Linked DNA regions of Thiocapsa rosea. The protein of the gene in region 1 interacts with the protein of each later gene in a pairwise test. Links are inferred from orthologs where the notes say so. Each region holds a gene or a part of one and is shown in the gene's direction. Other genes may lie near its edges.

Region 1 (6,197 bases):
GGTCTCGATCGGAGACTGATTCGGAAACAGGGACGTACGATCACACCCGCGCGGACGAGACCACTGAACCACGAAGGCGGCGAAGGGATGCGATTGTGTCACAGCCGACGCAGGGATTCGAACCGCCTAAACTGCGTCTCGGAGCCACATGGCTGCTCAAACCCTTTCTCGACGCTGCAGACGCCGACGAACGACGGAGCGGACGCAGTTTAAATAATTGTTTTTAATATCCTAAATTGCGTCCAGCGCGGAGCCCGAGGTATCCACCCCGGGCCGCCGCAAACTGCAAGCATCCCGCCTCGTTCGGGGACGCAATTTAGCTGGGGACTCGGAGGAATGGGGCTTCATCCGGCCTCCCCTCCGCATGCAGCCAGATCGGACCGCTGCCGTAACCGGGATACAGGGGGATGGCGATCAGCGCCGAGGATCGCGTGCCGAACCCGTCGGGCCGCTCGAACGTCATGGCGCACTCGGATCCCGCATCCGGATGGCCCTGATTCGATGCCAGCCCCTGATTCGATGCAAGTAGGTTCCGCCAGGCCGTCCACTCGTCGGCATCGGGATCCGGGATCTGGGCCGCGACGAACCGCGGCAGATGCTCGGCGATGCGCGGCTCATCGAGATCGTCGAGCTCGCTCGCGCTCAACATGTGCAGACCGGCGGAGATCGGGTGGACGCGGATATCGCCGTCGCCTCCGTGGCGCAGCCAGTAGGCCGAGCGCGGATCGGCCAGCACCAGATTGAAGGGCCGATAGGCAGCAGGATCCAGATCCGCCAGTGCCCCGGCCGCCTCGGAGGCTTCGGCATGGTCGAGCGCATCCAAGACCAGCTCGCCGCGGCTGCGTTTGCCGGGCAGGGATCCGAGCGTCCCCCGACGGTTCATGACCGCGGCGACGAGGCCATGGTCGTTCACCCCGAGCCAGCTCCCGCCGGACGCCAGGTCGAGCCCCGCGCGCACCTCCGAGCGGTCCGACCAATGTCGGCCCGGCGGGCGACTCGGCCGCGTGCGCATCTCGTCGCGATTGGCCGCGATCAACACCGGCCAGGGATGCCCCGGACGCCTCAGAATGACGAAGGTACACATGAATTGAAACCCCTCGGGCAGGAGAGTGCCTTCCCGTGCGCATTCATGATGCGAGATCGGCATCGCATCGAACAAGGCTCAAGGCGGCGTGCGATTCGGATCGAATAAAACATCATTAAATTCTTACATTCGGATTCGGTCATTCGGAGTCGGCTCGATCGTCGATCCTGTTCAATAAAACCCGCCGGCTGGGTGGACGCGCGAGACCGAGGTTCACCGAGCGCCGATCAAACCGGTCGCTCGCGCTGGACCTTCGCGACCTTGGTCGAGACCGTCTTGAGCAAAAGCTCGAACGCCTTGCGCTGGGTCCGTTGATTCGCACTCGTCGGCTCGCCGATCATCTCCAGGCGCGCCTGGAAGTAGGCGATATCGGCCTCGAGCCGCGCCAAGCGGATGCGACGACGCTTGCGCTCGGTCAGATCCGCCGCGAAGGATTGCGTTTCCATGCGACCGTCGGCCCCGTCGATCACGGCGGTGGAGACGGCCGACCCGAAGATCGGCGATGATGTTCGCTCGGTCCTTGCCGCGCGACGCCGATTGGCCTGAACACGTTTGCCAAGCGCTTCGGGACTTGTGTTATAAACATCGATAATCCATCTATAAAATCAACTCAGAGAAACAACACCGAGCATGAGCGCAATCCTCGAGCTGTTTCGCAGTTCCGGCGCCCTTTACGGCGGCAATGCAGCCTTTATTGAAGATCTCTATGAACGTTATTTGAAGGATCCGGAGAGCGTCGATTTAGCCTGGCGCGAGCGCTTCCATGTCATGCACCAGGAGGCGGCCAACGAGGTCGCACACGGACCGGTGCGCGAGAACTTTCTGCGGCTCGCCCAAGAGAGCCGTACCCGCGCACGCACACGCTCCACCGAGCGGCTCGAGCCCGCCGCGGCGGAAAAACAGGCCGCCGTCCTCTCCCTGATCAACGGCTACCGCTACCGCGGCCATCAGGTCGCCAACCTCGACCCGATCAAGCTGCGCGACATCCCCAAGATCGCGGACTTGGATCCGGCCTTCCACAACCTGGAGCCGGACGACATGGACCAGGTGTTCCACACGGGCTCCTTGTACGCCCCGGACCGCATGCCGCTGCGCGACATTATCGTAATGGTCGAGCAGATCTACTGCGGCACGGTCGGCTCGGAGTACATGCACATTACCGATACCCAGGAGAAACGCTGGATCCAAAAGCGGCTCGAGGGATATCGCGCAATACCCGAACTCGACACCGCCGATCGGCGTTGGCTCTTGACCCTGCTGACCGCCGCCGAAGGCTTCGAGAAGTATCTCCACCAGCGCTATGTCGGCCAAAAGCGCTTTTCGCTCGAAGGCAGCGACGCCCTCATCCCTCTGCTGGACGAGTTGATCCAGCGCGCCGGACGCAAGGGCCAGAAGGAGCTGGTCATCGGCATGGCCCATCGCGGGCGGCTCAGCGTGCTGACCAACATCTTCGGCAAGCCGCCGCAGGACATCTTCGACGAGTTCGAGGGCCGGGTCCAGATGGATTGGCGTCAGATGGCCGGCGACGTGAAATATCACATGGGCTTCGCAACCGACATCGATACGCCCGGCGGGATCGTGCATCTGGTGCTGGGCTTCAACCCCTCGCATCTCGAGATCATCAACCCGGTCATCGAGGGCTCGGTGCGCGCACGCCAGCGGCGGCGCCACGACCGCAGCGGCGATCAAGTCCTGCCCGTGCTCATCCACGGCGATGCAGCCTTCGCCGGCCAAGGCGTGGTCATGGAGACGCTTCAGCTCTCCCAGACGCGCAGCTATTCCACCGGCGGCACCGTCCATATCGTCATCAACAACCAGATCGGCTTCACGACCAGCAACCCGCTCGACACCCGCTCGACTCTCTATTGCACCGATGTCGCCAAGATGGTGCAGGCGCCGGTCTTTCATGTGAACGGCGACGATCCGGAGTCGGTCATCTTCGTGACCCGGATGGCGCTGGACTTCCGCAACCAGTTCCACAAGGACGTCATCATCGACCTGGTCTGTTACCGACGTCTCGGCCACAACGAGGCCGACGAGCCCGCGGTCACCCAGCCGATGATGTACAAGAAGATTCGCCGGCATCCGACCCCGCGCGCCGTCTATGCCGACCGCCTCGTCGCCGACGGCATCCTCTCCAAGGACGAAACCGACGCCATGGTCGCCGATTATCGCGACTCCATCGAACAGGGCGTGGTGGTCGCGCGCCCGGTGCTGTGCGGGCTCGACCATGCCTACCGCGTCGATTGGGGCTTCTGCCGCAACACGGACTGGGATCAGAACGTCGACACGGGTGTCCCGGTTGAGAAGCTCCGCGAGCTCAGCGAGGCCATGCTGCGCGTCCCCGATGGCTTCGAGCTCCACCCCCGGGTCGAGAAGCTGTGGGAGGAGCGACGCAAGATGGCGCAGGGCGACCAGCTGCTCAACTGGGGCTTCGCGGAGAATCTGGCCTACGCCACCCTCCTCGACGCAGGCACACCGGTGCGCCTGTCCGGACAGGATGCCGGTCGCGGGACCTTCTTCCATCGTCACGCCAAGATCCACGATCAAGTCACCGGCAACGCCTATACCCCGCTGCAGCACATCGGCGAACATCAGGGCGCTTATATTGCGATCGATTCGCTCTTGTCCGAAGAGGCGGTGCTGGCCTACGAGTACGGATTCGCGACCGCGGAGCCGAGTTCATTGACACTCTGGGAGGCCCAGTTCGGGGACTTCGCCAACGGCGCCCAAGTGGTGATCGATCAGTTCATCACCTCCGCCGGAACCAAGTGGGGGCTGTGCTGCGGACTTGTGATGCTGCTCCCGCACGGACTCGAGGGCCAGGGCGCCGAGCACTCCTCCGCCCGTCTGGAGCGCTTCCTGCAGCTCTGCGCCGAGCACAACATCCAGGTCTGCGTGCCGACCACGCCGGCTCAGATGTATCACCTGCTGCGCCGCCAGATCGTCCGCGACTACCGCAAACCGCTCATCGTCATGACCCCGAAGAGCCTGCTGCGCCATCGTCTCGCGGTCTCCGCGCTCGACGAGCTGACCAGCGGTCATTTCCAGACGGTCATCCCGGAGATCGACCCGATCGACCCCGCGCAGACCGAGCGCGTGGTCTTCTGCTGCGGTAAAGTCTATTTCGATTTGCTCGAAGCGCGGCGTGCGCGCGGCCTGACGAATGTCGCCATCATCCGCATCGAGCAGCTTTATCCCTTCCCCAAGGAGCATTTCGACCGCGCGCTCGAGACCTACGCCACCACCGAAGAGATCATCTGGTGCCAAGAGGAGCCGCAGAACCAAGGCGCTTGGGATCAGATCAAACACCGCTTCCACAACCTGATGCAGGACGGGAAGCGGCCCTATTATGTCGGCCGCCCATCCTCCGCCGCACCGGCCGTCGGCCACCGCGCCGCGCACGTCGAGCAGCAGGATCGGTTGATCGACGAGGCCCTGACCGGGCACTTGAACCCCAGCATGAATAAAAGGATCCCGCCACAATGAGCAGTGAAGTCCGTGTCCCCGCCCTCCCCGAGTCGGTTGCCGACGCCACGGTCGCGACCTGGCACAAACGCCCGGGCGATTCGGTCAAGCGCGAGGAGAACCTGGTCGATCTGGAGACCGACAAGGTCGTGCTCGAGGTCCCCTCGCCGATCGACGGTATCCTCGGCGAGATCATGGCCAAAGAGGGCGATGTCGTTCAGTCCGATGCCGTGCTGGCACTGATCGAGGCGAGCGAGGCCGGGGCAGCGCCGTCGGCGCGCGAGTCATCTCCGCCGTCAGCCAAGGCCGCGCCTGCCACCGCCACGCCTGCCAAACCCATGCCGCCGAGCCCTGCGGCGAAGAGCGCACCGGCCGGCACCGAGCCCCAGGTCGCCCCCGCCGCACGCCGCCTGGTGAAGGAGCTGAATCTCGACCCGCACGCGATCCCGGGCACGGGCCGCGACGGGCGCATCCACAAGGCCGACGTCATCGCCTATCTCGACGAGCGCGAGCAGGCCGCTCCGGCAAAGGATCCGGAGCTGACCCCCGCGGCGCCCGCGCCCAGCCCCAGCCTCACCGGCGAGGCCGGCCGCCCCGAGCAGCGGGTGGCCATGACCCGCCTGCGTGCACGCGTCGCCGAGCGCCTGGTGCAGGCCCAGCAAAACGCGGCCATGTTGACCACCTTCAACGAGGTCGATCTCAAGGCCGTTCTCGCACTACGTAGTCGCTACAAAGACCAGTTCGAGAAGACCCACGGGGTTCGGCTCGGCTTCATGTCCTTCTTCGTCAAGGCCGCCGTGGAGGCCCTGCAACGCTTCCCGGTGATCAACGCCTCGGTCGACGGGGACGACATCATCTATCACGGTTATTACGACATCGGCATCGCGGTGAGCTCCCCGCGCGGTCTGGTCGTGCCGATCCTGCGCAACTGCGACCAGCTCAGCATGGCCGACGTCGAGCAGGGCATCGTCGCCTTCGGAGAAAAAGCGCAGAACGGAAACCTCAGCTACGAAGAGCTCACCGGCGGCACCTTCTCGATCACCAACGGCGGGGTCTTCGGCTCGCTGCTCTCCACGCCCATCCTCAACCCGCCGCAGAGCGCGATCCTGGGAATGCACAAGATCCAGGAGCGCCCGATCGCAGACAAGGGCGAGATCAAGATCGCACCCATGATGTATCTAGCCCTGACCTACGACCACCGGATCATCGACGGACGCGAGGCGGTGCAGTTCCTGGTCAGCATCAAGGAGACGTTGGAGGATCCGGCGCGGTTGCTGTTGAGGATCTAAACCGCGCCCAGCGCGATATGCGATGTTTTGGATGGGATCGGCCCCGGCAGACTTCACAACCGTTGGAGTCTGCGCGGTTTAAGGAGCCTGGAAACGGCTCAAAGATAACCTGCCCATCAGTAGAGTGAAGAAGCGCGCGGGTGTCTGAACGACGCCCGCCGATTGATCAATTAGAGGACGGTGTTCCGATGACCGACCTAGACCGACTGTACGAGCAGGACTATCCAGCCTGGGCAGCCCAGACGGCCGCTCTGCTGCGGCAGCGGCGATTCGCCGAGCTGGATCTTGACCATTTGATCGAGGACTTGGACGACATGGGCAGGAGTCAGCGGCATGAGCTGGTCAACCGTCTGCGC
Region 2 (4,415 bases), 1.0 Mb from region 1 along the record:
GACAACGCGTGGATTGCGCTCGCGCCCGTCAGATCGGGCGCGCAGGCAAGGCCAATCATGTCCTCGGACCCGCCGAGATCGAGCGCGACTGCGCCCTGGAGCCCGACGGCCAACGCATGATCCAACAGGCGATCACTCGCCTGGCCCTATCGGCACGGGCCTACCACCGGATCCTGAAGGTGGCCCGAACGATTGCCGATCTCGACGGGCTGCCGCGGATCGAGCAGCGACATCTCGGCGAGGCGATCGGTTATCGTCGACTCGATCGCGGCAACCCGACGCCGTGATCAAACCGCGTCCGGCAAGACATGCACTGTTTGATGCATCCACGGACCTTAAACCGCGCCCGGTGCGGTATGCGTCATGTGCTGGAATGGCTTGGCCGCGCCAGCTCCGACGACTGTCGGAGTTGGCGCGGTTTAAAGTATGAAAAAATATAAGATTCTTAACCGCGCCGACTCCAGCGGACGTCAAGTCTGCCGAGGTCGATCCCATCCAAAAACATCCCATACCGCGCTAGGCGCGGTTTAGACCCGACACCATGCTCCAGCTCCAATCACTCAGCCTGCGCCGCGGCCCGCAACTCTTGATCGAGAGTGCGGACGTTACCGTGTATCCGGGTCAAAAGGTCGGCCTGGTCGGCTACAACGGCTGCGGCAAGTCGAGCCTTTTCGCGCTGTTGCTCGGGGATCTCCACGCCGACGCCGGCGAAGCGAAGATCCCGACCGGCTGGGAGGTTGCCCACGTCGCCCAGCACACCCCGGACAGCGAGGGCCCGGCAATCGACTTCGTGCTCGACGGCGACGCGGAGCTGCGCCGCATCCAGGCCGAGCTGGCGCGGGCCGAGGCGGCCGGCGACGGTCTGCATCAGGGCGAGCTGCTGGGGCGGCTGGAGGCCATCGACGCCTACGGGGCCGAAAGCCGTGCCGCGCGACTCCTGCACGGGCTCGGCTTCGCTCCCGGCGACGAGCGCCGCCCGGTGAACAGCTACTCGGGCGGCTGGCGGATGCGTCTCGCCTTGGCGCGTACCCTGATGTGCCGCTCGGACCTCTTGCTGCTCGACGAGCCGACCAACCATCTGGATCTCGATGCCGTGATCTGGCTCGAAGGCTGGTTGAAGGCGTATCCCGGCACGCTGCTCTTGATCTCGCACGACCGCGACTTTCTCGACGCCGTGACCGGACACATCCTGCATCTCGAGCGTCAGCGGTTGACGCTCTATGCGGGCAACTACTCGGCCTTCGAGCGCCAACGCGCCGAGCGGCTCGCCCAGCAACAGGCCGCAAGCGAACGCCAGCAGCGCGAGATCGCGCACATGCGCAGCTTCGTCGACCGCTTCCGCGCCCAAGCCACCAAGGCGCGGCAAGCGCAGAGCCGACTCAAGGCGCTCGAGCGCATGGAGCTGATCGCGCCGGCCCACGTGGACTCACCCTTTCGCTTCGAGTTCGCCCCGGCCGAGAACCTGCCGCGGCCGTTGCTGCGCCTGGACGAAATAACGGCAGGCTACGGCGACAAACCCGTGATCGAGGGGGTTGGACTCAGCCTCAACCCCGGGGATCGCATCGGACTTCTGGGCCGCAACGGCGCCGGCAAATCCACCTTCATCAAGGTCCTGGCCGGCGAGCTGACCCCGTCGAGCGGGCGTCTGGAACGCGCTCAAGCCCTGAAGATCGGCTATTTCGCCCAACACCAGATCCACCAACTGCATCTGGACGACAGCCCGCTCGGCCATCTGCGGCGTCAGGATCCGGGCGCGACCGAGCAGAGTCTGCGCAGCTATCTGGGCGGATTCGGCTTCGAAGGCGATCGCGCACTTGGCCCGGTCGGCCCGCTCTCGGGCGGCGAGAAGGCGCGGCTGGTGCTCGCGCTGCTCATCCGCCAGCGGCCCAATCTGCTGCTGCTCGACGAGCCGACGAACCATTTGGATCTCGAGATGCGCCATGCCTTGACCGAGGCGCTCCAGGGCTTCGATGGGGCCTTGGTGCTCGTCTCCCATGACCGTCACCTGCTGCGGGTCACCGCCGACACGCTGCTCTTGGTCGACGCCGGTGCAGTGCGGGCGTTCGACGGCGATCTGGACGACTACCCCGCCTGGCTGGCCAACAACGATCCGAGTCGCGGCTCCGAGGGTGCGCGCCCGAACGGGGCGCTGTCGATTGCCCCCGGCGACGGCAGCGACCGCAAGCAACAGCGTCGGCAGGCGGCACAATCGCGTCAGACCTTGCAGCCGTTGCGACAGCAGGAGAGAACGCTGGAGAAGCGCATGGAGGCGCTAACGACCCGCCGCGCAGCCCTTGAGCAGTCACTCGCCGATCCGGACCTTTATGCCGCGGAGGCCAAGGTCAGACTGCTCGCGCTGCTCGAAGAGCAACGCCAGGTCAGCGCCGACCTGGAAGCAACCGAGGAGGCCTGGCTCGAGATCAACGAAGCGATCGAGCAGGCCCGATAGTTGCTTAATTGACTCGACGAGACCGTCAAGGAGACCTTCACTCAGCGACAGATCCCGCTCGACCAAGCTGTCGATATCTCTCGCACCCGATGCGAATCGACACCTCGGCTCGCGCTCAACCCCAACCGATCAAGGATCCAGCGGCGCCATGTCACCGTTTAAAAATCTCATCAGTGCCCGACCGAACGAGCAATTCTTCGACCTCCCCCCGCTACCGATGACCCCGGAGGGTATCGCACGCGATTTTCAGCACTACTACGCCTACACCTTCGGCCGGGACCGCGACTGCCAGTCCGCTTACTATCCTTACAAGGCGCTCGCCATCGCCCTGCGCGACCGTCTCATGGAGCGCTGGAAAGATACGCGTCATGCGTATGAAGACTCCGGCTGCAAGCGCACCTATTACCTGTCGCTCGAATTCCTGATGGGACGTACCCTATCAAACGCGATGCTGAATCTCGGGGTCAGCGATGCCGCCGCCAAAGGCCTCTACGACCTGGGGATCGCACTCGAAGAGATCGCCGGCAACGAGCCCGATGCCGGACTGGGCAATGGCGGTCTCGGCCGACTTGCGGCCTGTTTTCTCGACTCCTGCGCCACCTTGCAGCTTCCGGTCAGGGGCTACGGACTGCACTACGAGTACGGGATGTTTCGTCAAGTCATCGAGAACGGCAACCAGATCGAGGAGCCCGATCACTGGGTGCGCGACGGCAACCCCTGGGAGCTGGAACGCCCCGAGTTCACCCAACGCATCCAGTTCGGCGGCCATACCGAGACCCACAAAGACCACGCGGGCCGCGATGTCGTGCGCTGGGTCAATACCAACGACGTGCTCGCCGTCCCCTACGATATCCCGATCCCCGGCTATCGCAACGGCACCATCAATACCCTACGGCTCTGGAAGGCCGCCGCGACCGACGAGTTCGATCTCGGTGAGTTCAACTCGGGCAGTTATCCCGAGTCGGTCGCGCAGAAGAACGCCGCCGAGCACATCACCATGGTGCTCTACCCCAACGATGCGAGCGAGAACGGCAAGGAGCTGCGCCTGCGCCAGCAGTTCTTCCTGGCCAGCGCCAGCATCAAGGACGTGCTGCGCGATTGGATTCGTCTGCACGGGCAAGACTTCAGCACCTTCGCCGAGAAGAACTGCTTCCAGCTCAACGACACGCACCCCGCCGTCTCGGTCGCGGAGCTGATGCGCCAACTCATGGACGATCATGGTCTAGAATGGACGCAGGCCTGGGCCATCACCCGCAAGACCATGGCCTATACGAACCACACCTTGCTGCCGGAGGCACTCGAACGTTGGCCGGTGCGTCTCTTCGAGCGACTGCTGCCGCGCATCCTGCAGATTATCTACGAGATCAATGCCCGCTTCCTCGGGGAAGTGGCGACCCGTTGGCCCGGCGACAACGATCGCCTCAGGCGCATGTCCCTGATCGAAGAAGGCTACGAGTCTCAGGTCAGGATGGCCTATCTGGCGATTGTCGGCAGCTTCTCGGTCAACGGCGTCGCAGGGCTCCATTCACAGCTCTTAGTCGAAGGCCTCTTCCGCGACTTCTACGAACTCTGGCCCGAAAAGTTCAACAACAAGACCAACGGCGTGACCCCGCGTCGCTGGTTGGCCATGTGCAATCCCGGACTGCGCGAACTGATCGACGAGACCATCGGCACCGACTGGGTCAACAATCTAAGCGAGCTCGAACGCCTCGCGCCCTATGCCGACGACCCCGCCTTCAGAGAACGCTGGCACGCAATCAAGCAACACAACAAGCGCCGTCTGGCCGAGACGGTCGAGCAGGTCTGTCGGGTATCCTTCCCTCTCGACGCGCTCTTCAACGTCCAGGTCAAGCGCATCCACGAGTACAAGCGACAGTTGCTCAACGTCCTGCACGTGATTCATCTCTACAACCGCATCAAGCGCGGCGACACGCGTGACTGGACCCCGCGCTGCGTGCTGATCGGC

What was found. Proteins that work in one complex are often made in the same cells at the same time.
Region 2: the proteins of BDD21_RS12480 (region 1) and BDD21_RS08220 interact in binary tests that used the Escherichia coli proteins (3 or more experiments, as listed by UniProt). The link is inferred for Thiocapsa rosea from one-to-one orthologs.

The regions. Positions count from the first base shown.
Region 1 is NZ_RBXL01000001.1:2,806,486-2,812,682, reverse strand. The notes cover bases 1,344-4,773. They hold BDD21_RS12480 (2-oxoglutarate dehydrogenase E1 component), read left to right. Parts: upstream 1,344-1,714; coding sequence 1,715-4,573; downstream 4,574-4,773. Other genes in these bases: odhB (2-oxoglutarate dehydrogenase complex dihydrolipoyllysine-residue succinyltransferase), read left to right, coding at 4,570-4,773; BDD21_RS12485 (hypothetical protein), read right to left, coding at 1,344-1,530. Outside these bases: BDD21_RS12490 (NRDE family protein), read right to left, coding at 317-1,147; more of BDD21_RS12485, read right to left, coding at 1,312-1,343; more of odhB, read left to right, coding at 4,774-5,841; BDD21_RS12470 (DUF29 domain-containing protein), read left to right, coding at 6,030-6,197. UniProt on the Escherichia coli protein: E1 component of the 2-oxoglutarate dehydrogenase (OGDH) complex which catalyzes the decarboxylation of 2-oxoglutarate, the first step in the conversion of 2-oxoglutarate to succinyl-CoA and CO(2).
Region 2 is NZ_RBXL01000001.1:1,807,872-1,812,286, reverse strand. The notes cover bases 83-2,995. They hold BDD21_RS08220 (ATP-binding cassette domain-containing protein), read left to right. Parts: upstream 83-541; coding sequence 542-2,449; downstream 2,450-2,995. Other genes in these bases: BDD21_RS08215 (glycogen/starch/alpha-glucan phosphorylase), read left to right, coding at 2,598-2,995; BDD21_RS08225 (YifB family Mg chelatase-like AAA ATPase), read left to right, coding at 83-287. In the rest of the region: more of BDD21_RS08225, read left to right, coding at 1-82; more of BDD21_RS08215, read left to right, coding at 2,996-4,415. UniProt on the Escherichia coli protein: Genetic data indicate it may be involved in ribosome assembly or function.